One region of the Bacillus daqingensis genome, then DNA from elsewhere that is predicted to be linked to it. Evidence: predicted binding sites of a transcription regulator. Region 1 holds the regulator's gene; each other region holds the start of a gene.
What was found. Region 1 encodes LexA, which represses DNA repair genes until DNA is damaged. Its sites were predicted from a motif close to CGAACATATGTTCG; they were not measured.
Positions count from the first base shown of each region.

Region 2: the regulator LexA is predicted to act here: its motif matches at 4,619-4,632, upstream of ACFO4L_RS05210 (YhjD family protein).
Region 3: the regulator LexA is predicted to act here: its motif matches at 2,849-2,862, upstream of addB (helicase-exonuclease AddAB subunit AddB).

Region 1 is NZ_JBHSGK010000003.1:476,609-486,881, reverse strand. It holds gene ACFO4L_RS03710 (YneB family resolvase-like protein) at 1-577, opposite strand, end outside; gene yneA (cell division suppressor protein YneA) at 574-873, opposite strand; gene lexA (transcriptional repressor LexA) at 1,060-1,680, shown strand; gene glnA (type I glutamate--ammonia ligase) at 1,800-3,143, opposite strand; gene ACFO4L_RS03690 (methionine gamma-lyase family protein) at 3,343-4,587, opposite strand; gene hflX (GTPase HflX) at 4,627-5,898, opposite strand; gene hfq (RNA chaperone Hfq) at 5,968-6,213, opposite strand; gene miaA (tRNA (adenosine(37)-N6)-dimethylallyltransferase MiaA) at 6,239-7,183, opposite strand; gene ACFO4L_RS03670 (class I SAM-dependent methyltransferase) at 7,180-7,959, opposite strand; gene mutL (DNA mismatch repair endonuclease MutL) at 7,959-9,803, opposite strand; gene mutS (DNA mismatch repair protein MutS) at 9,763-10,273, opposite strand, start outside.
Region 2 is NZ_JBHSGK010000004.1:72,238-82,510, reverse strand. It holds gene ACFO4L_RS05230 (carbohydrate ABC transporter permease) at 1-580, opposite strand, end outside; gene ACFO4L_RS05225 (carbohydrate ABC transporter permease) at 580-1,440, opposite strand; gene ACFO4L_RS05220 (ABC transporter substrate-binding protein) at 1,487-2,710, opposite strand; gene ACFO4L_RS05215 (LacI family DNA-binding transcriptional regulator) at 2,707-3,777, opposite strand; gene ACFO4L_RS05210 (YhjD family protein) at 4,181-4,597, opposite strand; gene ACFO4L_RS05205 (ABC transporter ATP-binding protein) at 4,855-5,679, shown strand; gene ACFO4L_RS05200 (ferritin) at 6,492-6,995, opposite strand; gene ACFO4L_RS05195 (hypothetical protein) at 6,997-7,518, opposite strand; gene ACFO4L_RS05190 (nitroreductase family protein) at 7,547-8,116, opposite strand; gene ACFO4L_RS05185 (Glu/Leu/Phe/Val family dehydrogenase) at 8,466-9,686, shown strand; gene ACFO4L_RS05180 (class I SAM-dependent methyltransferase) at 9,679-10,273, opposite strand, start outside.
Region 3 is NZ_JBHSGK010000003.1:606,246-616,518, reverse strand. It holds gene ACFO4L_RS04300 (NAD(P)/FAD-dependent oxidoreductase) at 1-71, shown strand, start outside; gene ACFO4L_RS04295 (TVP38/TMEM64 family protein) at 113-772, shown strand; gene ACFO4L_RS04290 (FAD-dependent oxidoreductase) at 769-2,154, shown strand; gene addB (helicase-exonuclease AddAB subunit AddB) at 2,887-6,330, shown strand; gene addA (helicase-exonuclease AddAB subunit AddA) at 6,320-9,874, shown strand; gene ACFO4L_RS04275 (exonuclease SbcCD subunit D) at 9,875-10,273, shown strand, end outside.

The DNA of each region.
Region 1 (10,273 bases):
CAAGCCCACGCATCATGACTGCAATCTCATGAAACGTCATTCCGTTGTGACGAAGCCGGACGATTTCCTCTACCGGGACCTCCATTTTTTTACGGCCGCCGAGGCGATGCCGTTCCAAATTATTGTGAGGTTTGTAGCCGCCATCAACCGCCTTCTTCATCCCGCGCTTGATCTTCGCATTTTGAAGCTTGCGCTGATATTCTTCGACAAGCGATACAATTTCCAATACCATTGAATCAGTCTCTGAAACTTGCAGCTTCCCATTATCCTTAATGGAATAAACAGTGCAGTCATATTTACGAAGCTGGTGCAGTAGAGCCATCCTGGCATTCCCTCGTCCAAGCCGGGTTTCATCCTGAATAAGCAAACAAGCATCTTCAGTTTCTTTCATTCCCTCCAGGATCGTGAGAATCCCAGGCCTGTCGACGTCATAACCGCTCGCTTCCTCCCGTTCAATTTGTACCGTATTCATTCCCCATTCTTTTGCAGCTGCCGCCAGCTCTTCTTCCTGCCGTGCCAACGAACTTTGCTGTGTTTCTTTTTCAGTGCTTACGCGGCAGTATATAAAAGCATTCACTCTGATGCCACTCCAATCCACTCGCCTGGTACGGTTAATGATTGTCCAGGATAAATTGTTTCATTGTCCAGCTCATTTTCCTGCTTCAGCCAGTATACGGTTTCTTCCAGCTTCATGTCCAGCTCTTCAGACATAGAATCAGCTACAGTCCAAAGTGATTCACCTTCCTTCACCACGTGTTCGCCGTCGGCCGGCATAACAGGATGATCTTCTCCGGTTACCCCGGCTGCTGAGAAAATAGCAGCTGCTGCAAGTAGTGATGTTACTGGTCCTGTGATGTTCCAATGCCTGATCATAACTGTTCGCCCCTTTGTTCGCAGGAATATTTGTTCGTACATTCTATAAACAGCTTACAAGGAACGAACGTTCGTGTCAACATTAAAATAGAACGAACGTTTGCGAAACCTTTGTTCTCATGCTATACTTTTCCATAAGGAAATATAAGCTCGAATGTTTCTAACCTAAAATAATGAGGTGTTTACATGACGAAATTATCCACCCGGCAGCAGGCGATCCTCGATTTTATCCGGGATGAGGTCAAGGATAAAGGCTATCCTCCGTCCGTCAGAGAGATTGGTGAAGCAGTCGGTCTCGCTTCCAGCTCGACCGTTCACGGCCATCTTTCCAGATTAGAAAAAAAAGGCTTTATTCGTCGCGATCCTACAAAGCCGAGAGCGATTGAAGTTATTGGTCAGGAGGGTGACCAGTCTATTGCGCATACCCCGTCCATCTCTGTTCCTGTAATTGGTAAGGTAACGGCCGGGCAGCCGATAACCGCGATTGAAAATGTTGAAGAGTATGTTCCACTTCCGGCTAGTCTCGCACAGGATGAAGAATCGTTTATTCTGGAGATTTCTGGTGATTCCATGATCGAAGCCGGTATATTCGACGGTGATTACGTCGTTGTACGCCAGCAGGCCCATGCGGATAATGGAGATATTGTCGTAGCCATGACCGATGAAAACGAAGCTACTGTCAAACGTTTTTTTAAAGAGAAGGATTATTTCCGCCTTCAGCCGGAAAACGCTTCTCTCGAGCCGATCATCTTAGATTACGTTCAAATTCTCGGTAAGGTTGTCGGGGTGTTCCGCACGCTTCATTAAACGGGAATAACCGATGACTGTACAGCAGCGCCTCCTGAACAATCAGGAGGCGCTGCTGTTTTATGCGGCTAAATTCACAAAAGAAGAGCTGTCCGGATGCGGACAGCTCTTCGCTATTCTTAATACGTCTGGATGTACTGCTCGCGCTCCCAAGGGTGAACCTGGGTGGCAAACATATCCCACTCAATTTCTTTCGCTTCAATGAAGTGTTCCAGAGCATGGCTTCCGAGTGATTTCGTAATCGTCTCGTTTTTTGCCAATGCTTCAATCGCTTCTTTCAGTGATGCAGGAAGCGCCTGGATGCCTTCTGCTTCACGCTCCTGTGCATCCATCGCATAGATATTGCGGTTTGTTTCTTCTGGCGGAGTAAGCTTCTTGCGCACCCCGTCAAGGCCTGCTGCCAGAAGTGCTGCCATTGCCAGATACGGATTAGCTGCAGGGTCTACGCTGCGTACCTCGATACGTGTGGAAAGACCACGTGAAGAAGGAATACGCACGAGCGGTGAACGGTTACGCATGGACCATGCGATGTAGCAAGGTGCTTCATAACCTGGTACGAGTCGTTTGTAGGAGTTAACGGTTGGATTCGTAATGGCAGTAAAAGCATCTGCATGCTTAAGAATACCAGCCAGGAATTGCATAGCTGTTTCACTCATGCCAGTTTCTGTTGACTCATCATAGAATGCATTATCTTTTTCACTGCGGAAAAGAGACATGTTTGCATGCATTCCATTACCATTCACACCGAAAAGCGGCTTTGGCATGAATGTAGCATGCAATCCGTGTTTACGCGCAATTGTTTTAACAACGAGCTTAAACGTCTGGATATTATCAGCTGTTGTAACAGCATCCGCGTATTTGAAGTCAATCTCATGCTGACCAGGTGCTACCTCGTGGTGGGAAGCTTCAATTTCAAAGCCCATATCCTCCAGTTCAAGCACGATGTCGCGTCGGCAGTTCTCCCCAAGGTCTGTAGGCGCAAGGTCAAAATATCCGCCTTTATCATTAAGTTCAAGAGTCGGCTCTCCGTTTTCATCATTTTTAAACAGGAAGAATTCCGGCTCAGGTCCAATATTGAAGTCGGAGAATCCGAGATCTTCTGCTTCTTTAAGTACTTTTTTAAGAATTCCGCGTGGATCACCGGCAAACGGCGTGCGGTCTTTATCCGGGTTGTGAACGTCACAAATCAGACGAGCCACTTTTCCTTTTTCGGGAGTCCAAGGGAATACAACCCACGTTTCAAGGTCCGGATGAAGATACATATCGGATTCTTCAATTCGAACGAAACCTTCGATGGAGGATCCATCAAACATCATCAGATTGTCGAGCGCTTTTGGAAGCTGGTCCACCGGGATTTCAACGTTCTTGATGATTCCCAGCAAATCAGTGAACTGTAGTCGGATAAACTTAACGTTTTCCTCCTCAGCCATTTTCATTATGTCTTTTTTAGTCGTATTGCTCATGTTTATATTCTCCTCCTTCGATAATCTGAACAGCTTCAGGTAATTCTGAAAACTGCGATAGTTGTATCCTACCGAACTTTACGAGTGATGAAAAGGTGATTGTCAGATAATCTAACAGGGAAATTTTCTGACAATCAAAATCGTGGTTCATGTGCTTTTGACTGAAATCATCGCCTTTTATCTCACCTATAATCCATCTTCATCTGTTTTTCTCGTGTTCTCTGCTTATTCCATTTGACACAGCTGCAGCGGCCGCTTCCGTTACTGCTGTTTTTACATGTTCAAACGTGAGCCCGCCCTGGACATATGCTCGGTAAGGCGGTCGCAGCGGCCCGTCAGCTGAAAGCTCAATACTTGCGCCTTGAACAAATGCACCGGCTGCCATAATGACATCGTCGCTGTATCCCGGCATTGGAGAAGGCTGTGGGGTGACATGCGCATCTACTGGGGAATACTGTTGAATTGTTTGGCAGAAGGCCGTCATTTCTTCGGCAGAGTTAAAATGAACAGACTGTATTAAATCTGTGCGCGCTTCACAAGCTTTCGGGTCGACGGTCATCCCTGCTTTTTCGAGAAGAGCTGCCGTGAATACAGCTCCTTTGAGTGCTTCGCCAACAACATGAGGAGCAAGGAAAAAGCCTTGAAACATACCATGCAGGACTCCTGTCGTCGCGCCCCCTTCTGCTCCAATTCCGGGAGCTGCAAGGCGATTTGCACACTTCTTCAGCAACTCATCCCTCCCGCAAATATAACCTCCGGTAAGCGCTAAGCCTCCCCCCGGATTTTTGATCAGCGAACCAGCGATTAAGTCAGCACCTGCGTGGCCCGGTTCTTTATCTTCCACAAATTCACCGTAACAATTATCTACAAACACAATTACATCCGGATAAACGGCTTTTAGCGATCGAATGACCTGCTCCATCTCTTTTATTTTTATGGAAGGACGATCTCCATACCCTCTGGAACGCTGGATTCCGATCACTTTTGTTCGGTCAGTTATCTGCCTTAACACTTCATTAACATCAATGCTGCCGTTTGTTAACTCAATTTCTCTGTACGATATATTGTAATCCTTAAGAGAACCGCCCCCAGCTTCTCCTTTTAATCCAATCACCTCCTCAAGCGTGTCATAGGGGCGGCCCGTGATATAAAGCAGTTCATCACCAGGCCGCAGCACGCCGAATAAAGCGGTGCTGATCGCATGAGTACCAGAGACAAACTGGCTTCTGACAAGTGCTGATTCAGTAGTAAATACATCGGCATATATTTCTTCGAGCTTATCTCTTCCCGCGTCGTCATACCCATATCCTGTAGACGGCGCAAAATGAAAATCAGACACCTCCGCTTTTCGGAATGCATTTAACACTCGCTTTTGATTTGTTTCTACCGTTTTACCTATTGTGAAAAACCGTTCCAACAAGCTGCGGTGGACAGCTTCACTCATAGCAGTAATCGTAGATCGTTCCATCATAATAACAGCCGGTTAAGTCTCCGGCTTTTCCCTCCTCTTTCTCATCACTTCATTGGCTATAGCCGTCTCGGCAGGTGCGTAGCCAGAAAATTCATATTCATCGGTCGTTTCATTGAAAGTTTCATTCGTAACAATTGTTTCCTGTTTTAATCGATGCAGAAATTTACCTTCCGAAGCTGCAAAGCGGACGACGTAAGGAAGAAATTGTGCCTTCAGCTGCTGCTCAAGTTTTTGAAACAGAAGCGCAATATCATGGGGATCCTTTGCGCTGACTGCAATTGAGTTTCCGGAACCTGCTGACGGAACATGATGTCCTTTTATTAGATCTTTTTTGTTATAAACCGTCATTGCAGGTACAGTCCCAGCGCCAAGCTCGTCTAACAGCGAATGTACCGAAGCTTCATGGTTGTCAGCATCTGCGTGAGAAGCGTCTACAATATGCAGGAGAAAGTCCGCTTCCTTCACTTCTTCAAGAGTTGATCGGAATGCGGCTATGAGCGTTGTCGGCAGTTGTTGAATAAAACCAACTGTATCGGTTAATAAGAACTGAAATCCTGAAGGCAGCTTGACTTTTCTCGACAGCGGGTCCAGTGTCGCAAACAGCTTATCCTCTATAAACGTTTCGCTTTTTGCCAACTGTTCAAGCAACGTCGATTTACCGGCATTCGTGTAGCCTACCAGGGCGATTTGAAAGACCTCTTTTTCTTTCCGGTTTTCCCTGTAGCGCGAACGGTGGCTTGTCACTTCATTCAGCCTGCGTCTAAGCTCGGCCATCCGGCTTCGTATATGGCGCTGGTCGGTCTCGAGCTTCGTTTCACCAGGCCCACGTGTTCCAATTCCGCCTCCAAGTCGCGAAAGGGACGTTCCCTGGCCTCGCAGCCTCGGCAGCGTATAGCTTAACTGTGCAAGTTCAACTTGCAGCTGACCTTCTCTGGAATTGGCCCTTTGAGCAAATATATCCAAAATCAACTGCGTTCGATCAATGACTGCAGCTGGCAGAGCTGCAGTCAGGTTTCGCAGCTGCGTTGGCGAAAGTTCATCATTGAAGATGATGAGCCCGGCTTCATGCTCTTCGGCTGCTGCTGAAAGCTCCTCCACTTTTCCTGGACCTATGTATGTTGCTGCACGAGGTGCCTTTAACGTCTGAATGACCCTGGCCACCGGTTTTCCCCCTGCAGTTTCTGTCAGAGCCGAAAGCTCATCCATCCGGTAGTCGAATGATTGTTCACTTTGCTGCTGCTTACGTACACCTGTTAATATGACCGTTTCGTAATGACTTGTCATTCTCCGCCTCCTTTAAAGCTGACCTGCAGAAAAAAACCCGGCATGAACCATTCATCCGGGCTCTCTTCATTAAGACGAGGGAGCAGGTTTATCCTGATTAAACTGGACGTTCCTTTGAGGGGAAAAAGTAGAAATGGCGTGTTTATAAACGAGCTGCTGTTTTCCATCTGTGTCGAGTATAACGGTGAAGTTATCAAAGCTTTTAACAAGTCCACGCAGCTGAAAGCCGTTCAGCAGGAAAACGGTAACCGGAATGCTTTCTTTACGCAGTTGATTAAGAAACTGGTCCTGAATATTAACTGGCTGCTGTTTCATATTGCTCTTCCCCCTCCTGAATAAATCAGAATGATTGTCTTGGCGGACCGGCAAAACGGGAGATCTCACCGATAACCGCTTTTTCTCTTTCTTCCCTGTCCCCGCTCAAATCAAACCACGTTACTGGCAGCTTATTCCGAAACCAAGTAAGCTGCCGCTTTGCGAATCTGCGCGTATTCTGCTTCAGCTGATTGAGGCAAGCATCCAACTCCTGTTCACCGCGAATATAAGGGAACAGCTCTTTATAACCGATGGCCTGGGAAGCCTGCGCATTCATTCCGCATTCCGCATAAAGCTTTTCAGCTTCCTCTATAAGACCGGATGCAGCCATCAGCTCAACACGTCTGTTGATCCGGTCGTATAAAACCTCGCGATCATGAGCGAGGCCGCAAAGTAAAAAGCGGTAAGGACTCTCCTTTGCAATTTCTTCTATGCTGGATACGGGCGCTCCCGTTACTGCATTAATTTCAAGCATTCGAATGACTCGCTTTACATTATGAGGATGCACTGTTTCTGCTCCAGCAGGGTCCGTTTCTTTCAATTCTTTATATAGAGCGGCCCCACCGTATTTATGAGCTTGATCTTCAAGCTTCTTTCTGACTTCGGGGTCAGAATCGGCGGAAGAAAACTGATAGCCGTAAAGCAGACTCTGAATATAAAGTCCTGTTCCTCCGCATAGAATTGGCGTTTTACCTCTGCTGCGAATATCTCGAATCGCGTCTGCTGCCCCCTGTTGAAAATCGGCTGCCGAAAATGATCCGCACATAGGCACAACATCGATCAGGTGATGAGGAATTTGCAGCAGCTCTTTTTCAGTCGGTTTTGCTGTTCCAACGTTCAGACCTCGATAGATCTGCATCGAATCTCCGCTTATAATCTCGCCATCAACTTCCGCCGCAGCTTTTAACGCAAGCTCTGTTTTTCCTGAAGCTGTCGGTCCCGCTATAATAATCAGTGTTTCTTTTTTCACTTTAACTCATCCCCGCAATCTATATAGCCGTAGTGAAATGAGGCGTGCTTCCGGTAAAGCCGCTTGAAGCCCAATTGATCAAAACGACTGCTTGTATAATGATCTTTGAGAATGAGTCTGCTGGCTGCGACCCGTTCCGCCTCTTTTATAAAGTGAAGGTCCGGCTCCCCATGATCAGCAAATTCCCGCAGCGGGTCGATTGCCGCGGATGAAGACACCGGTTTGTCAAACATAGGATCCAGATAAACATAGTCAAACTGATTATCTTCACACGTCTTTAGAAATGCTTCGGCACGAGCATTTATGAGCTTGATTCGTTTTGCTGCGTCGTTAAATGGAGCATCCAGCTTCTCAGCCATGTCAATACTTTCATGCATTAAAATATAAATCGGCCAGCTGCTTTCAAGCGCCGTTATGTTAGCGCCATTCCATGCCATCAGCAAACTGTCGCTGCCCATACCAAATGTACAGTCAAGAACGTCGGCACCGCTTATTTCGGGCATAAGACGAATCAATGGGTCCAAGCTGCCGTTTTGCTGATCGTGCACTCTTAAATGAGCTGAACTCGGATGGAAGGTCAGCGGCCGTGTATTTTCCGCTGCATAGAGACGAAGGCTGCCGCCCCCAGCAAGAAATGCCGGACGTGCACGCACGGTGTTGGAAAAAGAGCCGTGCCTTTCACAGAATTCCAACCCGTATCGATGTGCAAAATCCTCCGCGTACGGCCGGTACCGTTCAGCGTTTTTTCTGCCGGTTGTTACAACGGGGATGTCCATCAGTTCATCACCCGCTTAAACATTTTTTCTATTTCATATGTGGAGAAATGAATCATCACCGGGCGGCCATGCGGACATGTATAAGGGGCTTCACATTTTCTCCATTGCTCCAGCAGCCCTTGCATCTGCGTGTGAGGAAGACTGTGGTTAGCTTTAATGGATGCTTTACAAGCAAGCAGTGCTGCTGCGTCATTTCGAAAAATGGAAAGATCAATTTTACCTGATTTTGTCACGTAATCAATCAGCTCATAGACCGCTCTTTCTTCGCCGCCTTTGGGAAACCAAGTGGGACATTCCCGAACAAGGTAAGATGAAGTTCCAAACGGTTCCAAATAGATACCCGATTCTTCAAGCTGGGTATGATATTCGTTCACAGCCGCAGCTTCCCGCGCGGCTAAATCAATTGTAATCGGAACCAGCAATGTTTTCAGTTCTCTTGCGGGTGAAGCGAGTTTTTTTAAGTAATACTCATAGTTGATCCGTTCCTGAGCTGCGTGCTGGTCGACCAAGTACATGCCGGTTTCATTTTGACCGATAATATACGTTCCGTGTAACTGACCAACGACCTCCAGCGATGGAACTGAGGGCTCAGGGAAGTCTTGCGGTTCAAGGAACTTACCGTCCTTTTGAGCATGTTCTGCGCGCTCCTCTTTTTCTGAAGAGTTCGATTCAGGGGATGGACCGGACATCTCGTCAAAATCGGTTGTTGACTCAGTCGTTTTAGAAGAAGATGCCTCTCTCGGCGGCTCGCGCACAGCATCTGATTTAGCAGTTTCTTCTGGATAAAAAGAAAGCGGTATCGCTTCCGACTGCTGTTTTCGCATCGAATGTGCAGCATGTGTGACGGTAGGGATTAAATCAGTTTTTTGCCACAGTTTCACTATTTCCTGCTTCATAAAATGGGCTAGCTCTGTTTCTTTACTAAGCCTTACTTCAAGCTTCGACGGATGAACATTTACATCGATTAGTGAAGGATCCAGTGTAATATGCACACAAATAATAGGATAGCGTCCGATAGGCAGGAGTGATTTATACCCTTCCAATATGGCACGGACGACTACCTGACTTTTTACAAATCTGCCATTCATAATGACGGTAATATAAGACCTGCCGGCTCTAGCATGCTCCGGGAGGGCTGCGCAGCCCTTTATTTCAAAATCAGCATTCGATGCGTGAAACTCTTTCATCGACACAGCTGTCCGTGAGCCGTATACATGTCTCATGACGTTTAATAATTTTCCATCGCCTGGTGTTGAAAATTGCTTTTTCCCATTATGAAAAAGCTCAAATCTCGTTTCGGGATGAGCCAATGCCATTCGGTTGATGACATCGGAGATATGCCCTGCTTCTGTCAAAACACTCTTCAAATGCTTCAATCGGGCGGGAGTGCGGTGAAAAAGCTTCTGAACTGTAATATCCGTTCCTCTGCGCGGTGCAGCGGGCTTTCGTTCCTTCAGGATACCATCGCGATACAGCAAAGTTTCCCCATCTTCTCCTTCATCTGACGTTGTCATCTGCAGTTCAGAAACAGAGGCGATACTTGGAAGAGCTTCCCCGCGAAAACCCAGCGAGCGGATTCGAAATAAATCTCTGTCCGATTGAATTTTACTTGTTGCATGGCGTTCAAACGCGGTCTCACGATCCTCGCGTGAGATGCCTTGTCCATCATCCATGACCCGCAGACGGCTGATGCCTCCTTCGTCTGCTTCCACGCGGATGGAAGCTGCAGAAGCATCAATAGCATTTTCTACTAGCTCTTTCACGATAGAAGCAGGTCGTTCTACAACTTCACCCGCTGCAATTTTATCTGCGAGCAGGCTGTCCAGCTTCTGAATGCGCTTCATTCTCATCCTCCCCCTTTATTTGACGCTGCAGCTTGTCTAAATACGTTACCGCTTCGATCGGTGTCATGTGAAGGAGATCGACCTTTTTCAGCTCTTCCAGCACGGGGTGTTCGGTTTCCGCTTCCGGAAACAGTGAAAGCTGCTCCACCTGCTGCGTTTCCTTCGTACGTTTACGATTTCGTTTTTCAAAGGTCCGTAATATATCATCTGCTCTTCGAATCAGTTCATCCGGCAGCCCGGCAAGTCGCGCTACGTGAATTCCATAACTTTTATCGGCAGGACCTTGCTGAATGCGGTGCAGAAATGTCAGCACCCCGTTATCTTCACGAGCAGTTGCATGGACATTTTCTAGACGGCTCAATTTCTCAGCAAGCACTGTAAGCTCGTGGTAATGAGTAGAGAAAAGCGTGACTGCCCCGATTCGATTGTGAATGTACTCGATAACGGACTGAGCGAGTGCCATTCCGTCG
Region 2 (10,273 bases), on a different contig from region 1:
CGTTGATCGGAGCCAAAATCGGGAAAATAATACGCCAGAATACTCCCCAGCGGGAACAGCCATCCACGATAGCGGCCTCTTCCAGCTCTTTCGGGATCGTTTTAATATAGCCAGTATACAGGAAAACATTAAATGCCAAACCATAAACGATATAAAGAAGTACAAGACCGTTTAAATTCATGAGCCCAATTGCGCTCATTTGATTGACGATCGGCAGCATGATAATTGGAAATGGCACAAACATCGCGCTCACAAAATAATAAAACAGAACTCTGTACGTTTTCTTATGCATGTTTCGGGCGATGGCATAAGCGACCAGCGAGTTCGACAGTACCGTAAGAACTACAGTGAGTAAGGTAACATACAGACTGTTCCCAAGCGCATTGAAAAAGTTTGTCATTTCAATAGCTCGCAAGAAGTTATCCACGTTAAAAGACGACGGGAGAGCCAAAATAGACTGGGCTGTTTCCTGCGGTGTCTTAAATGCATTGACAATCGTAATGTATAAAGGAAACAGGATAAAGATCGTGCCGAAAATTAACAGAATGGTGACAGGCCAGTTATAGCGCTTTGATTCCATTACATCTGCACCTCCCGCTTCTGCAGAATACGAATTTGAAAGATGGACACTGTCACAATAATAATGAAATAAATAACCGCGTTAGCCGATTGCAGGGCAAACTGACCGCCGGCAAAACCATCTTGATAGATAAGCAGAGAGATCGACTGCGTCGCTCTTCCCGGTCCGCCGCCTGTCATCGCGACAATATGGTCAAATACCATCAGAAAGTTTTTCATCGCTAACACCATGTTGATCGTAAAAAAAGGGGCAATAAGCGGAAAGGTGATTTTCCAGAACTCCTGCCATTTGTTTGCACCGTCCAGACTGGACGCTTCGTACAAATCCTGCGAAATCGTGGAAAGTCCGGCCAGGTAGAGAATAGTATTAAATGCAGCAGCCTGCCACACTGCTACAATGACAATGGCAATCCAGGCATAGTCACGGCTCCCGAGAATGCTTGTTGTAAGAGCAGTGATCCCCAGACTGTCTGCAATTCCCGGAATATATACAGCAAAGATAAAATTAAAAATGAACCCGACGATCAGGATGCTGAGAATGTTCGGCATGAAGTAAACCGCTCGCAGCGTCTTATGAAACTTTATCTTTGCATTTAATCCAAGCGCGATAATCAAGCTGATAATGTTGACAAGAACGGTAGAAACGATGGCAAACTGAAACGTAAAGAAATACGCATTGTATGCTCTGCTGTCGTTAAAGATGCTGATGTAATTTTGAAAGCCGACAAAATTCCAGTCACCAAAGCCGCGATAATCGGTAAAGCTGTAAAAGATCCCCTGGAGGACCGGCAGCGTATGAAAGCTGAAAAATAAAATCAGCGCCGGAAGGATCATGACAGCATAGGCGGATGGCTTGCGCATCGTCAATCTGCCGGAAGAAGAGAGGGAAGATCCTCCTCCTCTTCGCTTAGTTGTCTGATAGTCGTTCATATTCTGCATCCAATTCTGACAGGAGGTCCTCCAGCGTGCCATCCAGCAAGTAATCCTGGAACATCACATCTATTTCAAAGCCTTGCGGATAATAATGGTCAGCAAACGAGGTAATCTGCTCGTTGTCAAAGTAGCTTTGCAGTTCCTGAAGAGCTGCGTCCTGCTGTTCTGCTCCCTCCACAGCGGAGAACATACGCTGGCCATCTAAATAAATCTCAATATTTTCCGGATCGAGCAGAAAATCAACAAACTGCTGAGCTTCCTCAGGATGTTCAGTATCTTCTCCAATCATCAGTGCCACATCTACCCCGGATACAACATCATTGCTTCCTTCCTCGTTAGCAGCCGGCAGCCCGAAGACTCCGAGCTCCATATCCGGATTGGCTTCAAGAATTTCACCGATAGCCCAGACCCCCTGCATGTACATAACAGATTCCCCGTTGGCAAATGCGGTGTTGCCTATGTTGTAATCATGGCCAAATACATCGTTATCCGTGTATTGAAGCAGTTCTTCCAGCTTTTCTGCAACTTCTCCGTACTCTTCGCTGAAGGACGTTTCTCCTGTTTCCAGCCTTTCAAAAAATGCTTCTCCGTGTATATTGGAAGCCAGCGCGTTCAGCGGAGGTAAAATGGTCCAGGATTCCCCGTAAGTAGAATAAAACGGCGTTTCTCCCGCAGACTCAATCTCTTCTGCCAGTGCAATAAATTCGTCCCACGTTTCCGGAACCTCAAGCCCTAGCTCCTCAAACTTTTCCTTATTATAAATGACTCCATTTGCATTAACCGTATGCGGCAGAGCATAAAGCTCATCAGTACCTGTAAGTCGCTTCAGCATATCTTCGTATTCATCCAATATTCCCTCTGTATTCGCATCACCGGTCATATCCTTAAACATTCCTGAGTCGCCAATGTCTCCGAACGTTGCACCTCCATTAATCGTTAACACATCGGGAATATCATTTTGCGTAAGGCGTGAAAGCAGCACTGTATCGGCATCCGGTACGTTATTTTGTTCAATCGTGATACCTGGATTCTCTTCTTCAAACTTGGCAATCAGCTGGTCAAACTCCCCGACAGCCTCACCTTTAAATTGGAAAAACTCTAGCTCGACTGTATCGCCGCTTCCGTCGGCATTGCCTCCGCAGGCTGCCAGCATCGTCATGACCCCTGCCAAACTGCTTACCCACACTGCTTTTTTCATGATACATCCTCCCCTTCGGTATGTTTTTTGCGCCAACCGCACGAATCACGAATCACCATTTCTGTCGGAACAATAACTTGCAGCGGAACGTCCCGCCCCTCGATCCGATTTCGAAGCAGGTGCGCTGCCGTTCTTCCCATTTGTGTACTATGCAGCTTCGTTGTTGTAAGCGGCGGTGTGACATAGCTTGCGTACTCAATATCGTCTACACTGACAATCGCGGTATGCTGCGGAACTTTCAACCCTTTCTCATGAAGCGCCCGGATCGCTCCCAGCGCCATTGGATCACTGGCAATAAAAAATGCTTCTGGAAGATTTTCCTGCCGGAGTGCTTCACGCATCAACTGGTAGCCCGCGTATGAATTCCAGTCGCCTATTTCATCGTTTCCTAAATAAACCAGACCTTCTTCATAAAGCTGCCTGTCTTTCATGTAGCGGATATAATGCGCAAGCCTTTGGTCCACTGCCTGCTTCTCGCTCCCATCTGTGCGCTGGGTGAATTCTCTTCCGCCAATAAACCCGATTCGCCGGTGACCGAGTGAAAGAAGGTGATTCAACACATTTTCTGAGGCTTGCGCAAGGTCAGACGTCACAGAATCAAATCTGGCTTTGTCGGGATTCTGATCAACAAACACAATATTTTTACCGGGATACAAGGAAGCGATATCATCTGCCACCGATTTTCCGATGACAATAATTCCATCCAGCTCATGCAACTTCTCCTCACCCGTTCTTCTCCGCAGTCTCACCGTCTGGACAATGCGCATGTCCAGCTCGTAGGCCTGCTCTTCAATCCCGTCGATAATCTCTTTAAAATACGGATCCTCTTTGTCATCCTCTGTGTTATTCCAGGTAAGAATGCCGATTTTCCAAGTCCGGATTGTTTTCTTAACGTACTGCTTTCGACTACGCTGTCGGAGAGGTTTGTAGTCCAGCTTTTTCGCTACCTCCAGTACCCGCTGCCTTGTTTCATCCAGTACTACAATCGATTGATCATTATTTAATATACGAGAAACGGTGGCAATCGAAACATGTGCTTCTTTTGCTACTTCTTTTATTGTCGCCAAGTAAAAAACACCTCCTCTTTCACTAAAATTTCATTTGCGATATATGTAGATTAGCACCATGTATTCGCTTCCAAAAGTGCAATTTCGGTAAAACATCGGTAAAATAATTGTTTTTTACGAAAATATCCGCTTTATTTTACTTATTATTTTACCGATAAAAATTCTATTTTACTGATCTTTTCCAAAATAGCCGCTTCGTTTATCTGTACAATTGTCGCTTTTTGGATAGCTGCACGATAATTCAGTCGATCTTCCCCTCTACAGTAGCTCTGAACCAGGACACGCCCTTTTTTGAATTCCCGAAAAAAGCTTCCGGCCTGCGCCGAAAGCCAAGTATACCTGTGCTCCTATCTCATTCGATACCGTCATTTTCAAAACGGGAGCATGACGCCCCGGCTTTGACTTACATAGGCTGACTTTTCCACGGTGCCTCTGCGTGCAGCAGCGTTTTAAAGTCCTGCTCCGGATCGAAGGCAAGCCGGCGCAGATGTGCTTCGACGCGGCGCTTCAAAATCGGAGCCATAATGCAGTGGCTGAATTCGTAGCCCCGGCACCGGCTTTTATAGCGCACTTCTTTTTTCGTCGGTTTCGCGCTCTCCCAAATTTTCATATCTGCTCCGCGCAGCTCTTTCCGCAATTCGTTCAGGAAGGCTCCGTTGCGGCTTTCCAGCTTAAAAAACCAGTCTTCGTAGACGTCGGCAAACTTCAATTTAGATGTCCGCACGTACTCCCGGTCGTGCTCCAGCGCCCGTTTTGCCCAGACGCTGTCGACATAGCGGAAAAATAAAATTTTTTCATAATCGTCCATGAGTGCTTTCATCGCAGCTCACCCTCGCACATGAGAATATATGTTCCCATTACCATAGCACGATTGTTTGAAGCCTGACAAGACGGGCGTTCGATGTTTTACAGGGACAGACAGCTGCTAAATCCGCTCGTGCTACCTGCTCCAGCTTTTTTCAGATTTATTTTTCGGATGGGCAATTGACTTTTTCAAACGTGCATACTATGATAAAGCTATTGTGAAACTGATAATCATTCTCAAATAAATGAAAAGCGGAAAGGACTGACAAATTCATGCCTTCCATGCATGCAGAACATATACGGGTCGGCTACGGCGACAAGCCGATCATCCAGGATTTGACGGTGGCGATTCCAGCCGGCAAGGTGACGACGATCATCGGACCGAACGGCTGTGGAAAATCGACGTTTCTGAAAACGTGTACGCGGCTGCTTGCGGCGTCATCTGGCTCTGTTTATCTGGACGGAGCCGCGGTGTCGAAAATCCCGACGAAAGAGCTCGCTCGGAAAATGGCGATCCTGCCGCAGACGCAGAACAGCGCGGCTGGCCTCACCGTTTATGAACTCGTTTCCTACGGCCGCTTTCCATATCAGCGCGGCTTCGGACGCCTGAGCCGGGAAGACCGACGCATGATTGACGAAGCGATGGAGATGACCGGCACAAGTGCTTTCGCAGACAAGCCGGTTGACGGATTGTCCGGCGGGCAGCGGCAGCGGGTCTGGATTGCAATGGCACTCGCTCAGAATACAGAGCTCATTTTTCTTGATGAACCGACAACGTATCTGGACATGGCCCATCAGCTGGAGGTGCTTGAACTGCTTCAGCGCCTGAACCGGCTTGAAAACCGCACGATCGTCATGGTGCTGCATGACCTGAATCAGGCTGCCCGCTTTTCAGATTACTTAATCGCGATGAAAGACGGCGATGTCCGCTCACACGGGAGCGCTCAGGAAATCATGCAGCCGCACGTGCTGCGCGACGTCTTTTCAATTGAGGCTGTGATCGGAAAAGATCCCGTAACCGGAACGCCGATGTGCATGAGCTACCAGCTTGCCTGTCCGCAGGACCAGCACATCCTTCATTCTTCTGCAAATGGATAATCGTATGCACACTTTCCTGAAAACGGGCCCCTGCCCGTTTTTTTCTTATGAGAATAAATGTACAAACTCCCTGCTGCAAGCTGTTCTCCGGATTCAAGCTGCACAGCAGGTTTAACGCCGCTGGAACAACACTGAAACGAAACACAGGCATCACCAAAAGCAACAGATCCTCATTCACGCCGCTAATGTCCCGTACAGCAGAACAGAAAAAAGCAGCTCCGGCCATATCAGGCCGGAGCTGCCAGAGTGTGGATAAAGTTATTTTAAGTGAATATCGTTGCATCTGCCTGTCCCTGCGGACACTCGCTTTCCGGAGGGAACGGGCTCAGCTAACCGCTTCCTCCTGCTGTCGGAAGCGCTGGATCTTCGCCTCGTTCTGATCCTCCCGGAGTCGAGATCCTACGATGTCGGCAGCTGGCAGTTCGTTTCACGTGCCTGGTTATGCCTGCACGATCCGGTTCCATATGGATAGCCCCCCAGATCAGACGTTTCGATGTTAAATAGGGACGCCAGTCCTTCATCGAATTCATGATAAACGTAAAAAAAGCAGTCGCGTCTGTCTGTTGTGACGTTGTTCTCCAACAAGCAGAGCCGTTTCCCCGATGTGTCCGGCAGGGACGCCTGTGGAATCAGCGCAGTCTGAAGATCCTTTCTCAGGGGTCACCCTGAGAAATAGCTGAAGACAAGCCCACGGCAAGCTTCCGCCGGTAAACAGAGGGGAAATACAATCAATAGAATAATCATGTAAGCTGATTGACTTTGTCAACAGCCTGGCAGCTCCGGCCGTTACGGCCGAAGCTGCTTCTCTTGCTTTATTCCTCTGGTTTGAAGGTTCGTTTTCCGAGCTCCTGATCGAGCAGCTCAAACGCCTGGCTGTCTTGATCCATGCGCTTCAGCCGGTGGATGAGCGTATCAAACGCCGCCTCTTCTTCCACCTGTTCTTCAATAAACCAGTTCAGAAACGTCATCGTCGCATGTTCGCGCTCATCCAGCGCCAGATCAGCTAGCTTGTAAATGCGCTTCGTCACTTCTTTTTCATGCTCAAGTGATTTGGTGAACGTTTCTTCCACAGAAGCAAACGTATTGTCCGGATCGGGCATGCCGGTGAGCTCTGCTCGGCCGCCGATGTCGTTAATAAACTGGTAAAACTTCATCGCATGGAACCGTTCCTCTTCTGCCTGTGCCAGGTAAAACTGCGCAAAACCGTCCAGGCTTTCACCAGAGCAGTAAGCCGCAGTAGCGGTATAAACGTGAGCGGAGTAAAATTCGTAGTTCATCTGTTCGTTCAAAGCGTCCACAAGTGTTGTGCTGATCATGTTACATCGCGCTCCTCTCAATTAAATGATCCGGCAGCCAGCCGGCGTGCAGGACGGCTGCCGGAATTTCCCCGGAAAGACGCCCGGCCCGGTCGAGCCACTGCTTTGAAAATGTGTATTCCCGTTCTTTTAAAATCATGCCGATTCCCTGATTCGCACTGTAGAGCTGCATGCGACCAAGCGCACGAAGCGCCTCGTCCCGGTAGCGAGGTTTCGTCAGCACAAGCACATGCATCGGCACCTGCTCGTACAGCTCCAGCATCCGGTTGTGCCAGCGGTCTTCACGCTCATACATGCCGCGTATGATTTCTTTGACAAGCGGACACTTCTGAGGTCCGTGAAACAGAAGCAGACGCGTCTCGGCACGTGCTTCCGGACTCATTTCCACGGAAGCTTTCTTCCAGCTGACCGACACTGCGGACGGCTCGACAGCCCGGTCCTTAAAGCAGCGCATAATCCGCCGCTCCATCATCATTTTTTCCATCATGGCGCGCATCGCCTGCATTTCTTCGGCTGTCAGCATGGCAGCCACCTCCCTTTACAGATGCCTTTTAAAGCGACGAGAAATCGGTCGTAAGCTCTTCCGGCGGAGTTGGTTCTTTCCGTTTCGGCTTGTTTTTTTCCTCATAATAGCCAAGGTGCAGAAAGCCGGCGATCCGTTCACCAGCCTTTACGCCAAGCATGCCACGGACGTCCGGCTCGTAAATGTGCGGATTCGTTTTCCACACGGTTCCGAGCTGCCGTTCTGCAGCAAGCAGCTGAAAATTTTGAATCATCGAGCCAATCGCGCCCATGTTTTCATCCTGCTGTTTCTGGCGCGGATCTTCTTTCATTATTACAATTAAATAGGCAGCAGGCTCCATAAACAACTTGCGGCGGTTTTCATGCTCCCGTTTTGCATAGTGCCCGAGCAGCCCTTCAACAAATGCTTCCTTTTCTTCTGCACTCACATACACGAAGCGCCACGGCTCCCGCAGCCCGTGGTTCGGGGCCCATACGGCATCCCGAAGCAGATCCATCACCAGCGTTTTTTCTACCGGTTCATCGGTGTATCCGGTTTTAATAGAACGCCGCTCCCGTATCGCTTTTTGCAGCGGCGTAATCGTAGATAAATCAGTCATGTGTATCCCTCTTTCTATTGCCAGTCTTTCCCTTTATTGTATCAGACGGGCACCCCCGTTAACATCTTAAGCGGCACCGCCGATAAATGATAACCATTCTCAATGGTGTCGAAAAAAAAAGAGAGGGGGGAATACTTTTTTTCGGAAGCGAGAAAGTGAGAATGATTATCAATTAACGGTGCTCTTTTATCATAGTGCAGCTTTTCAAAACCGTCAAGCCTTATCTGCAGAAATTTTCTAAAAAAATAACGTGTCCGGCAGCTGAAGCCTGCGAAGATGACGTTCCCGCGCTTAGCTTCTCTCCGGACGGGGAAGGTACCGGAGTAGACACTGTGAAGGAGCTGATTGGATGAACACGCAAGAACTCTATGCCATGATCAACGAAGCATCTGAACACCTGGAGCTGCATGACGATTTTCAGCAGCTGCTCCGCATTCCGGAGAGGCAGCTCGCCTTTTCGGTTCCTTATGAATCCGATGAAGGAAACATGCGCGTGGTGGAGGGTTTCCGTACACTGCACTCCTCCCTGCTGGGTCCCGGTAAAGGCGGCATCCGGCTCCACCCGGAAACAAACATCGACGAAACGTCGCTGCTCGCCTCCTGGATGACGATGAAAAATGCCTTAATGCACCTGCCCTTCGGCGGCGCAAAAGGCGGAATTGCTGCAGATCCAAAACAGCTGTCTGATAACGAACGCGAGCGCGTGATCCGCTCCTACATCCGTAAGCTGTCCCCTTACATCGGCCGCGACCAGGACATTCCCGCTCCGGACGTCAACATCGGCCAGCAGGAAATCGGCTGGATGCTGGATGAATACGAAAAACATCTGCACGATCCATATAATGCCGTCTTCACTGGGAAAGATCCGGTTATCGGAGGCATCCCGGGCCGGGTGGAAGCCACGGCAGCCGGCGTCGTTCATACGATTCGCTGCTGGCTCAAGGAACAGGACCGCAGCCTGAATAATTTGAAAGTCGCCATCCAGGGAGCCGGAAACGTCGGATCGTTCTGCGCCCGCATTCTCGCTGATAAAGGAGCGATCATTACGGCGATTTCAGATTCCTCTTCCACTATCATTGATGAGAATGGACTAAACGTGGAGAAAGTATTGAAGAAAAAAACCGACACGGGCAGCCTTGGCGGAGACCATGAGTCAGCGGCCGTATTTGAAGTGCCGTGCGACGTGCTGATCCCGGCCGCCATGGGCGGCGCTATTGATGAGGAGACCGCCCGGCTGATCCAGGCAGACCTGATCGCAGAAGGCGCGAACGGTCCGGTAACAGCAGATGCAGACCGGGTGCTGGAAGAACGCGGCATTGAGGTACTCCCGGATATTCTGACCAATGCCGGCGGTGTCGTCGTTTCCTACCTGGAGTGGCGGATGAACGAGCGCAAGGAAGAATGGAGCAAGGCCGATGCGCTGAGTCAGCTGGAGCACTACATGCGCCAGGCCTTCAGCCGCACGAACCGGACCAAGCAGGATTCCGGCGTCTCCTACCGTCGTGCTGCCTATTACACGGCCTGCAGGCGTCTTGCTGATGTGATGCAGGCACGCGGGCTGATCAAGTAGCCTGTCCTGTCCAGATCGTCCACCGGTTGGCTTCTGTTACAGCCCCTTCCGAAAGCTTCGTCTGCAGAAAATCGAGAAACGCTTCCAGCTCGCTGTCTGTCAGTTCGTGTAAAATACTCCGTCCCGTTCGCTGGCGAAGATCATCCAGCAGCTGCTGCCTCGTTGCAAACTGTTTTCGCTTCTCCCATATAGAAAAAACTGTCACACCGGTAAAGCCGGCAGCTTTCATCTGCTCGAGGACGTCCATTTTATTCGGACGCCTCTTTTTTTCGACCTCGGCAAGGTGCGGAAAATAATCAAGCAGCCAACCCCGGATGTGCACGTGGCTTCCGGGAAGCAGACAGTCTGAAACGGTCCGGTCCTGTATGATCAGCCGCCCTTTCGCACACAGCACCCGTGCTGCCTCTTTCAGAAAAGCGGCTGTATCCGACAGATGATGGATCAGTGCCCGGGCAAGCACCAGATCCTGGCCGCACCGTGCGAGACCGGTTCGTTCCGCGGTCCCCTGCTGAAATGAGAGCCGTCTCTCGTGCTGATGACGTTCTTTTGCATCGCGCAGGCTTACTTCCGAAAAATCAATGCCGACT
Region 3 (10,273 bases), 130 kb from region 1:
GACAACCGATGGAGCTTGATCCGGCTGATTATCCGCTTGAAAAAGCAGCAGCTGATACGATTTTAGATTAGAGAGCATCGAAAACGGATATAGGAGGAAAAGGAGCCACTTTATGAATGTTCAAACGCTAATTAAAGCCGCTGCAGTTATTGCGGCGGCTGCTCTTCTGATTTATATAAATGCTACTTATTTGAATTTTGAAGCGGAACAGCTGCAGGACTTTTTTCTGTCATTCGGACTTCTTGGTCCGGCCGTATTCGTGTTGATGTTCGCAATGAGGCCGTTTCTTCTCTTTCCCGCCTCTGTCATGGCAGTAGCCGGGGGACTGGCCTTTGGACCAATCATCGGTCCGGCTGCCACATACGCAGGGTCCCTAGCTGGAGCGCTGCTGTCTTTTCTATTTATTCGTAAATTAGGGGGCAGAAAAAAGCAAAAACTTTCCGGAGCTAAACGAGAGGTTATAAAAAAACGAATTGAAGAGAACGGCATGTTTTACATCATTTCTTTGCGAATTCTTCCAGTAATTAATTTTGACTTGGTAACGTACCTGGCTGCAGCATCCTCTATTAAACTGAAAACGTTTCTCGGCGCTACAATGATCGGTATTATTCCGGGCACGCTGGCATTCAATCTCCTTGGAGCATCGCTTGCGGATTTAAGTGCAGGCATGATTGCTGCAACAGCCGGAGTATTCGCTGTCGCGCTTATTATTCCTTATATCGTAAAACGAATGCTGAAAAAGAAAAACGTTGACCTAGAAGAACTAACATGACAGCTTATGAAGAAGGTGGTTCTGTGGAACAATTCCAGGTAGTAGTGATTGGCGGAGGCGTTGGAGGGCTGACGCTTGCTCTCCGGCTTGCGCAGCAAAATACAAAGGTGCTCGTCATCGAAAAAGATAAAAACCCTGGCAAAATCTATAAAGGCGAGCTGCTTCAACCAAAGTCGCTGCTTCATTTCAGAGAAATGGGGATCGACCATCGTATTGTAAAGACGAGTCACCCGCTCCCGACTATTCATACCTATGAAATGAAAGAAGCAGCGGACGGCACGGTAGAGGAAAGCATGTACATTCCGCTTCATTATGACCGCCTGCCTGTAACCTTTCCGGAAGCACGCATGATACCTCACGAAAAGCTGAAAAACATCATTTTAGAGGAAGCAGTTAAGCATGATTCGTTTCATTACTGGAATCCAGCAGCTTTTCAAAAGTTTACATCGATGGACAGTAAAGTGAAACAATTCAATCGGGCCATGGTGAAGAAAGAAGGTGAGGAAATTGAGATACAGGCTGATTTCTTTGTAGGAGCTGAAGGCAGGTCGTCGCTGATGCGCAAGGCAATGGAGCAGCAGCTTGTCACTACACAGTACAACCATCACTTTCTTACAGTAACATTCCCGAGACCGGAAAACTACACAGAAGCTAGAATGTACGCTTCACATAAATCATTTATTGGGTTGTTTCCGCTTCCTGACAATGAAGTACGGTGTGTCCTGCTGATCAAACCAGGTGATTATAACAGGATGAAAAAGGAAGGCCTGCATACGTTTTACGATCCAATTATTCAGTTTGAACCGGAGTTGAAAGACTGCGTCACGCAGATCGAATCATGGAAGAAAATACAGCTCATGATTCCAATCCGTCATAACATTCACGAATATGTTCAAGGGAATGCAGCGATTATTGGAGATGCCGCTCACGCCGTTCATCCGATGGCTGGAGAGGGAATGAACCTGGCTATTCAGGATGGGGCGATTCTTGGAGATTTGCTGAACTGGATGTTTGAAACGAATAATCTTGAGCCTAAGCATCTGCGGATGTTTGAGAAAGTAAGAAAAAAGAGAGCAGACCGGCTGTCGCTGCTCAGTCATTTTTCTGCGCTCGGGTATGCTTGGTCATTTAAGTGGTATCAGTGGGGCCGGATGTTTGCGCTGAAGCGTTTTGAACGACATCCGATTCTCCACTACAAGCATATGCTGAATATCTCCGGGGTAGGCTGGTGGATGTATACGCCAATGGACGCTGCCCGGTTTTTAGGCCCTTCTTCTATGTACATGCGATCTCGGTTTAAAAAGCGCAGTCAAAAAGCAGTTTTCACTGATCAGGATGATTATCCATGGCGTAAAAAAAGACAAAGCTCTGAAGAGGACTGAAACCTTTCTGAGTGAAAAGGGTATTTGAATGATGACTAAAAAACCGGTACAGCTTCCGACCTGTACCGGTTTTTTAGCGTATCGATCACATAGTTGCAAGTAAAGCACCCTTCATTAATCTTTATTTGGAAACATTCACTTTCCGTCTGATGACAACCAAATCTTTCCCTAACGCTGATTCTTTTAGATTTGAGTCAGCCGATTTCAGCAGCTGAGACGATTATTGAAACACTTGATAAAGTGCTGGGACGAGCTTGCATCGATAGAATTGCCGCTTTTTATGCGACGCAATACTTACGAAAGGGTGCGCCAGTGTTTCGCAGCATTCGCTAGTGTGTTACGAGCAGCCCAAGAATCCTTCGCCGCGCGCATGACGGACGCAGATCGTGTGAAATAAGCTGGACGGGGTGTCGAATGCTTTTTAGGGGAAGCCTGTATCTGAATGAAGGCGTGCCCTCCTAAATGTTAGTTGATTTAATAGACGTTGAGACCCCCTTATGAAGTAACTTAAAATACGTCTAAGGCAGAATATATAAGCTAAAAAGATCGGCAGGAGTGCGAATAGCGGTTAAGCATGCTGAGGTTAATAACAGTCTGGAAGACTTCTCGCTCAGGCTTTTGACGTGAATGTATGGATGAGCTGAACTGTCATCTCAAGTCGCACGGGCAAACGGAATATGCTAAACTGGAAGTACGAACGTATGCTTGTATAAGGCAGAGGGAGGTCGCCAAATGGCACTTACAGTTATAGGCGGAAGAGCAGGTACCGGCAAGACAGAAAATATGCTGCAGCGATTGATCAGTCACGTGAAGCAGGATCCTGCAGGCCCGCCGATTATACTGCTTGTTCCTGAACAGATGACGTTTCAAATGGAGCGTGAATTGCTTCAGCGTGCAGGAGGGGCCTTGACGCGAGTCCGTGTATTCAGTTTCACAAGGCTTGCCTATCACATTTTGGAGCTCGAAGGCGGCATGATCCATCCTCAGCTGAGTAAAGCAGGAATTCACGGATTGCTCAAATCAAATGCAGCTGAATCAGGAGATCAACTGAAGCTGTTCCGGACCTCCTATGAGGCTTCCGGATTTATTGATCAGGTAGAAGAGATGATGACGGAGTGCAGACGCTATTCGGTAACGTGCTCCAGTCTTGAAAGCTTATTTCACGAGCTTCAACAAAAGACAAATAGATCAGCACTGGAAGAAAAACTCGTGGCTAAGCTGCATGATTTTACATTGATTCAGCGTAAAACAGAAGAACAGCTGGAAGGCCGATTTATTGAGTCAGAAGATTTGCTGAGGCTGGCAGCTGAAAAACTTCAGTCAGGGCGAACAGCAGAAAATTGGCTTGTTTTTGCTGACGGCTTTCATGAACTGACGCCAATCGAATTAGAGCTGCTCGTACCAATCATCGCTCAGACAGACGTTTGGAGCGCTGTCGTTGCTGATGAAAATAGCTGGGAAGAACCGGATCCACTTCATTTGTTTTTCAGATCACATCAGCTCGTACATAAATTAAAAGCAGCTGCTGAAGAGGAAGGGGTTCCGTTTTCAATCGAATTTGCTTCCGGGGGGAGACGTTCAGAAAAGCCGGCACTTCAGCATCTTGAAACATCTGTCTTTCGCTACCCTCCGCAAACAGCGGAAGAAGGCGAAGGAGTAGAAATCTGGGAAGCGGTCAGCCGCCGAGCAGAATGTGAAGCAACCGCGCGTGAAATAGCACGGCTTGTCAAAGAGGGAAAACGGTACAGGGATATTGCGCTGATCACGAGAGATCTTGAGCTGTATGGTCCCGTTTTAGAAACAGCTTTTCAGCAGGAGCGTATTCCTTACTTTCTTGATCGAAAGCGGCCTGCTAAGGAACACCCGCTTTCCGAGCTGATCAAATCTGCGTTGGAAACAATTGAATTTAACTGGCCTTATGAAAGTTTTTTTCGAATGGTTAAAACCGAATTGTTTTTCCAAAAGGACGTGACACGTTCAGAAATCGATCAGTTTGAGAACTACCTTCTGGCAAGAGGCATCAAGAGCTGGCGTTGGCGAGAAGCTGTTAGCTGGGATGACGCTGTTGAATCGGCTGGGGAAGGTTCTGAGCGTACGATGGAAGATATCCGGCAGATAGCCTTGCATCAGATGACCGCTTTTGAAAAAAGTATGAAGCAAGCTGTGTATCTTTCGGATTATGTGGAAGCAGTCTATCAGTTGCTCACTGCATTGGGTGTGCCGGACAGACTCGCTTCATGGCATCGGTTACGAACAGATGAAGGCAAGCCGGAGCAGGCAGAGGAACATCAACAGATTTGGCGTGAAATTGTCAGGCTGCTGGACGATTTACACGCTGTCGGCGATGGACGGAAAACAGAGCTGCACGTCTTTAGAGAAACGATGGAAACCGCTCTTGATGCATTAACCTATTCGATCATTCCTCCAGCGTTTGATCAGGTGCTGATCGGAGATGCAGAGATATCCAGAGTTCAGCAAGTCGATGCGTTATTTTTGATTGGCATAAATGAGAATGTTTTCCCGAAAAAGCTTGAAGAGCATTCCTTTTTTCAGGAAGAAGAGCGTGAACTGCTGGAACAATCTGGAGTAGAGCTGGCTCCAGGCGTTAATGCACAGCTTCTGCATGAGAATTTTCTGTTTTACCGTGCTATTTCCCAGCCGGCTGAGAAATTATACTGTGCATATGCGATTGCAGACGATGCCGGTAAAAAGCTTCAGCCGTCGTTGTTCATCGAACAGCTGAAAGAAAGACTCCCAGCTGCTCCTCGCTATGTAAAGGGCACAGTCCCTGAGGATGAGAGCGGACCGGCAGCAACTTTCATTACGACACCGGAACGAACCGCGGGATTGCTTGCGCTTCAGCTGCAGCGTTATAAAGAGGGATACTCACTTGATCCGGTCTGGTGGTCAGCCTATAACTGGCTCGCTCGGAATCAGAATGATACACGCTTTGCGATGCTTCTCGGGAGTCTGCACCATGAAAATAAACCTGTCAGCCTCTCTCAAGGAGCAGCTGCCGCTCTTTACGGAAAGAAACTAAAGGCGAGCGTTTCCAGGTTTGAACAGTTTAATGCTTGTCCATTTTCACAGTATGCACGGTACGGGTTAAAGCTGCGTGAACGTGCGCGCTATAAACTTGAGGCACCGGATATCGGGATGCTGTTTCATGATGCACTGAAAGAAGTATCCGAACAGCTCCAACAGCGCTCCACAGATCCCGAAAGCCTCCGTCAAGAAGAAATTATCCATCAGGCAGAGCAGACAGTAGAAAAGCTGGCACCGGCCATTCAGAGAGACATATTACGCAGTTCGGACAGATATGCCTACATTCTTCATAAGTTAAAAGCAGTTGTGGCACGAGCAGCGGTCATGCTGAACGAACAGTCGAAACGATCTCATTTTATTCCGGCAGGCTGGGAAGTCGGCTTCGGTTCAGGCAAAGAACTGCCGCCGTTGATGATTACACTCGATTCCGGAGCGCTTGTGGAAATATCCGGAAGAATTGACCGCGTTGATCGAGCGGATATGGATACGGGCACTTATCTGCGTGTCATTGATTATAAATCCAGTGATAAAGATATTAAGCTGGAGGATGTCTATTACGGGCTGGCCCTGCAAATGCTCGTCTATCTTGACGTGGTGACGAGCTTTGCAGTCAACTGGCTGCACGTGGAAGCGGATCCGGCAGGAGTTCTGTACTTCCACGTTCACAATCCGATGCTGAGAAGCGATCAGAAAATGACGCTTGAGCAGATCGAAAAAGAACTGTTAAAGGCGTTCAAAATGAAAGGGCTTCTGTCTGCTGAAGAAGGAGCGGTGGATGCTCATGATCACACCTTGAAAGAAGGGGCATCTGATATAGCACCTTTGTATGTTAAAAAAGACGGCTCTCAAGGGGCAAGGTCAAAAACGATTGCCGCTGAGCATTTCAATCTGCTTCGCGACTATATCAGGGGAAGCATGAAGCGCTATGCTGAAAAGATTATGGGTGGCGATACATCACTGAAGCCTTACCGAAAAAAGCAGGAGGTACCGTGTACGTATTGTGCCTACCGTTCCTTCTGCCAATTTGATCAATCGCTTCCCGGTAACAGCTACAGAGTCCTTCCAGAAAAAAAGCAGGACGATATTATCGAGCTGATGAAGCAGGAAGGAGACAACAGCCATGACAGCTAAAAAATGGACTGTTTCCCAGCAGCAGGCAATTGAGCAGCGGGAAGGCCCGATTCTTGTAGCCGCCGCGGCCGGCAGTGGGAAGACAGCCGTTCTCGTCGAACGTATTATTCAGCGGCTTGTAAGCGGAGAGCTTGAAATCAGTGAAATTCTCGTTGTGACCTTTACGAATGCAGCAGCTGCTGAAATGCGCCAACGGATCAGCAAAGGACTGGAACATGAGTTAAAGAAGCGGCCGAATTCACCTCTTTTACGAAGACAGCTGAGCCTGCTCTCCAGGGCAAGTATTTCTACACTTCATGCCTTTTGTAAAAGCGTACTGCAAACCTACTACTATGAAGCTGGAGTCGATCCGAGGTTCCGGCTTTTAGATCAAACAGAAGCCCAGCTGACGGAAGATGAGGTAATAGAAGAATTGTTTGAAGATGCATACCGGGACGATGACCGATTTTACAGCCTCGTTGACTATTTCACCGGTGACAAAGATGATGATGCGTTAAAACGGCTGATCTTGGATTTATATCATTTCTCTCGTGCTAATCCGTATCCAGAGAAGTGGCTCGCGAATATGGTTGACGTCTATCGGTCTGCCTCAGACGAGCCGGAGTGGCTTCATGACGCTCAGCAATTTGTAAAAGACCGGTTTCAGTCGCTCAGCGCATTATATGAGCGGATGCTTGTTCTTTGCCGGGAGGAAGACGGCCCGCAGGCTTATCTGCCAGTATTGGAAGAAGAGGCCGGGACCATAGACCGGATCCTTGCAGCAACAGACAGAGAAAGTATGAGGCTTCTTGCAAGTCCATCATTTAAGCGGCTGCCTGCGGTGAAAAAAGCGGATAAAGAGCTTCTTGATGCTGACAAACAACATGTTGTAAAATCCGGCCGCGATACAGTTAAGGACGAATGGAAGAAGCTTTATGAACAGTTTTTGAAAGAGGAAACAGAATTCGTACTTGATGACATGGCCGCTGCAGCACCACTTCTTGAGCTGCTGGCTGAGTATACAACCAGCTTTGCGGAGCGCTACGAAGCGAGGAAGCGATCGGTTAATGTGCTGGATTTTCATGATTTGGAGCACTACTGTCTGAAACTGTTCGGAGAAGAAACAGATGCTGTGCGGTCTTACCAAAGACGATTCAAGGAAGTCCTCGTTGATGAGTATCAGGATACAAATTTCGTTCAGGAAGAATTGCTGCTGCGAATTACCAGCGCAGACTCGATGTTTATGGTCGGTGACGTCAAGCAGTCCATCTATCGCTTTCGACTTGCGGAACCCGGCTTGTTTTTAAGTAAGTTTCACCGTTACGAAAAAGATGGCGCGGGGACCCGTATTGACCTTGCCGCCAATTTCCGAAGCAGGCATGAAATTCTGGGTGCGGTTAATGATCTGTTTCGAAAATTAATGAGTGAGCGTCTCGGAGAACTTGATTATGACGAACGCTCTTTTTTAAGGCAGGGGGCAGAGAATGAGCCGAGTCTGGAGAGGATGGAGCCTGAGCTCGTCATATGCAGCCGTGAAGGCGATGGGGATGAAGAGGACGCAGAAGCTGCACGATTAGAAGCAAGAGCTGCAGCGGTGAGAATACGCCGTATGATCGACAGCGGCTTTATGGTTATTGATAAAGAATTAGGTGTTCAGCGCCCGGTACGATACAGCGATATAGCTGTGCTGATGCGATCGATGCCCTGGGCCGAAACCTACGTTGAAGAATTCAGTCTTTATAACGTTCCGCTCTATGCAGATCTGTCTACCGGCTATTTTGATGCGGTGGAAATTCGCGTGATGCTGAGCTTGCTGCAAATTATTGACAATCCCTACCAGGATATACCGCTGGCGTCGGTTTTACGTTCTCCAATAGGCGGATTGGATGAAGAGGCGCTGGCTCATATCCGGGCCTGTCATCCGGAGGGGTCGTTCTTTACTGCTTTAAGAATGTACGCAGGAAACAATCCGGATAGCCGGGCAGCCAGCTTTTTATCTGAACTGGAGATCTGGCGCAGCGATGCGGTAGAAAAAAGCCTTGCCTCGTTTATTTGGCAGCTGTACAGTGACACCGGCTACTTAGAATATTGCGGAGGTCTGCCCGGTGGAAGGCAGCGCCGGGCTAATCTCACAGCTCTTTATGACAGAGCCGTTCAGTATGAAACGACCTCCTTTCGGGGATTGTTCCGCTTTTTGCGCTTTATCGAACGCATGAAAGAAAGAGGAGAAGATTTAGGCAAGGCGGGAGCAGCAGGTGAATCAGAGGATGTTGTTCGTTTGATGACGGTGCATAAAAGCAAAGGACTTGAATTTCCAGTCGTTATGCTGGCCGGATTAAATAAAGGATTTAATTTCCAGGATTTAAATCAATCGTATCTAAAACATAAAGAAATGGGACTGGCTGTCAGACTTGTTGACCCGGACAAGAGGACATCGTATCCAACTCTTTTTTATTACGTTATGCGTGAAAAACTCAGACGGGAGCAGCTGGCAGAAGAAATGCGTGTTCTCTACGTCGCCATGACCAGAGCAGAGCAAAAGCTTATTTGCACATTAAGTGTGAAAGATACAGCAAAAGCAGTAGAAGCTTGGAAGATGAGTGTGGAAGGCAGCAGGGTAGCGGAGGCTTCCTTGCTTAAAAGCGGCTCACCAGCTGACTGGCTCGTCCCTGTTTTAATGACGTACCGCGCTAATTTAACGCAGTTCGCTCCGGAAGCGCCGCTCCATGAAGCAGAGTCCGGTACTCGCTGGATTATTTCTTCAGAGAGCGTTCAGACCCTGCCTGCGCCTGAGACAGAGAATGGAGACGAGGAACGAAAAAAGCTTCTTCAACACGTTCAGAAGCTGGAACCGTTTGCAGCACCCGAAAAAGAAATTCAGCATTCATTGGAATGGCGGTATGAGCATGCTGCAGCAGTTCGCACACCGGTGAAGCATTCCGTTACGGAGTTGAAGCGGATGCAGGAGCCGGATCCATATGCGAAACTCATTACGACAAACAAACAGGAACTTGCGGAGAAACCTTCATTTGCTTCAGCTGAACAACAATCCGGTGCGGATATCGGTACGGCTGTGCACACCGTCATGCAGTTTATTCACTATGCTGATTTCGACAGGGATGGTATCCTGCAGGAGTTGGAAAGGCTCGTACAGGAGGAGAAGCTGACTAAAGCAGAAGCTGATGCAGTACCGCCCGAGTGGATTGAACGTTTTTTCAAAAGTGACACTGGTCTGGCGCTTAGAAAAGCCCGCTACGTCTATCGGGAGCTCCCGTTTAATATTCGTATTCCGGCATCCGGCTTTTACCCTAATTGGACGGGACCGGATGAGAATTTGTTTATCCAGGGGATTATAGACTGCGTTTACCAAAACGAAAATGGGGATTGGGTTATTCTGGACTATAAGACCGACCGCGCTCAGGATGCAGAAAGCTTAAGGGCTCGGTATCATTTTCAATTAAAGATGTACCAACAGGCACTGGAAGAAGCGTGGGGACAAAAGAACACGGAAGCCGTGATTATCGCCATGCGTACTGGAGAACGTATACGTTTGGAGGAAAAATAAATGCGTATCCTGCATACAGCAGATTGGCATATCGGCCGTACCATTGAGGGGCGGGATCGAATAAACGAACACGAAGCGATGATGGAGGAATTGCAGCGGATTTGCAGAGATGAGACGATCGATGCGGTCGTTATGGCAGGAGATGTATTCGATTCCGTTAACCCGCCTGCAAGAGGTGAAATGCTTTATTACGATGGCATGGAAGCACTAAGTGATGGAGGCCGCAGACCGGTCATCGTCGCAGCAGGAAATCACGACAGCCCGGAACGGCTGGAGGCAACAAGTTCTATCATGAAAAGGCTGAATGTGCACACACGTGCATTTCCGGGTATCGAACCTGTGAGTGTTCAGACAGAGCGCGGACTACTGCAGGCAGTGGTAATGCCGTATCCGTCGGAA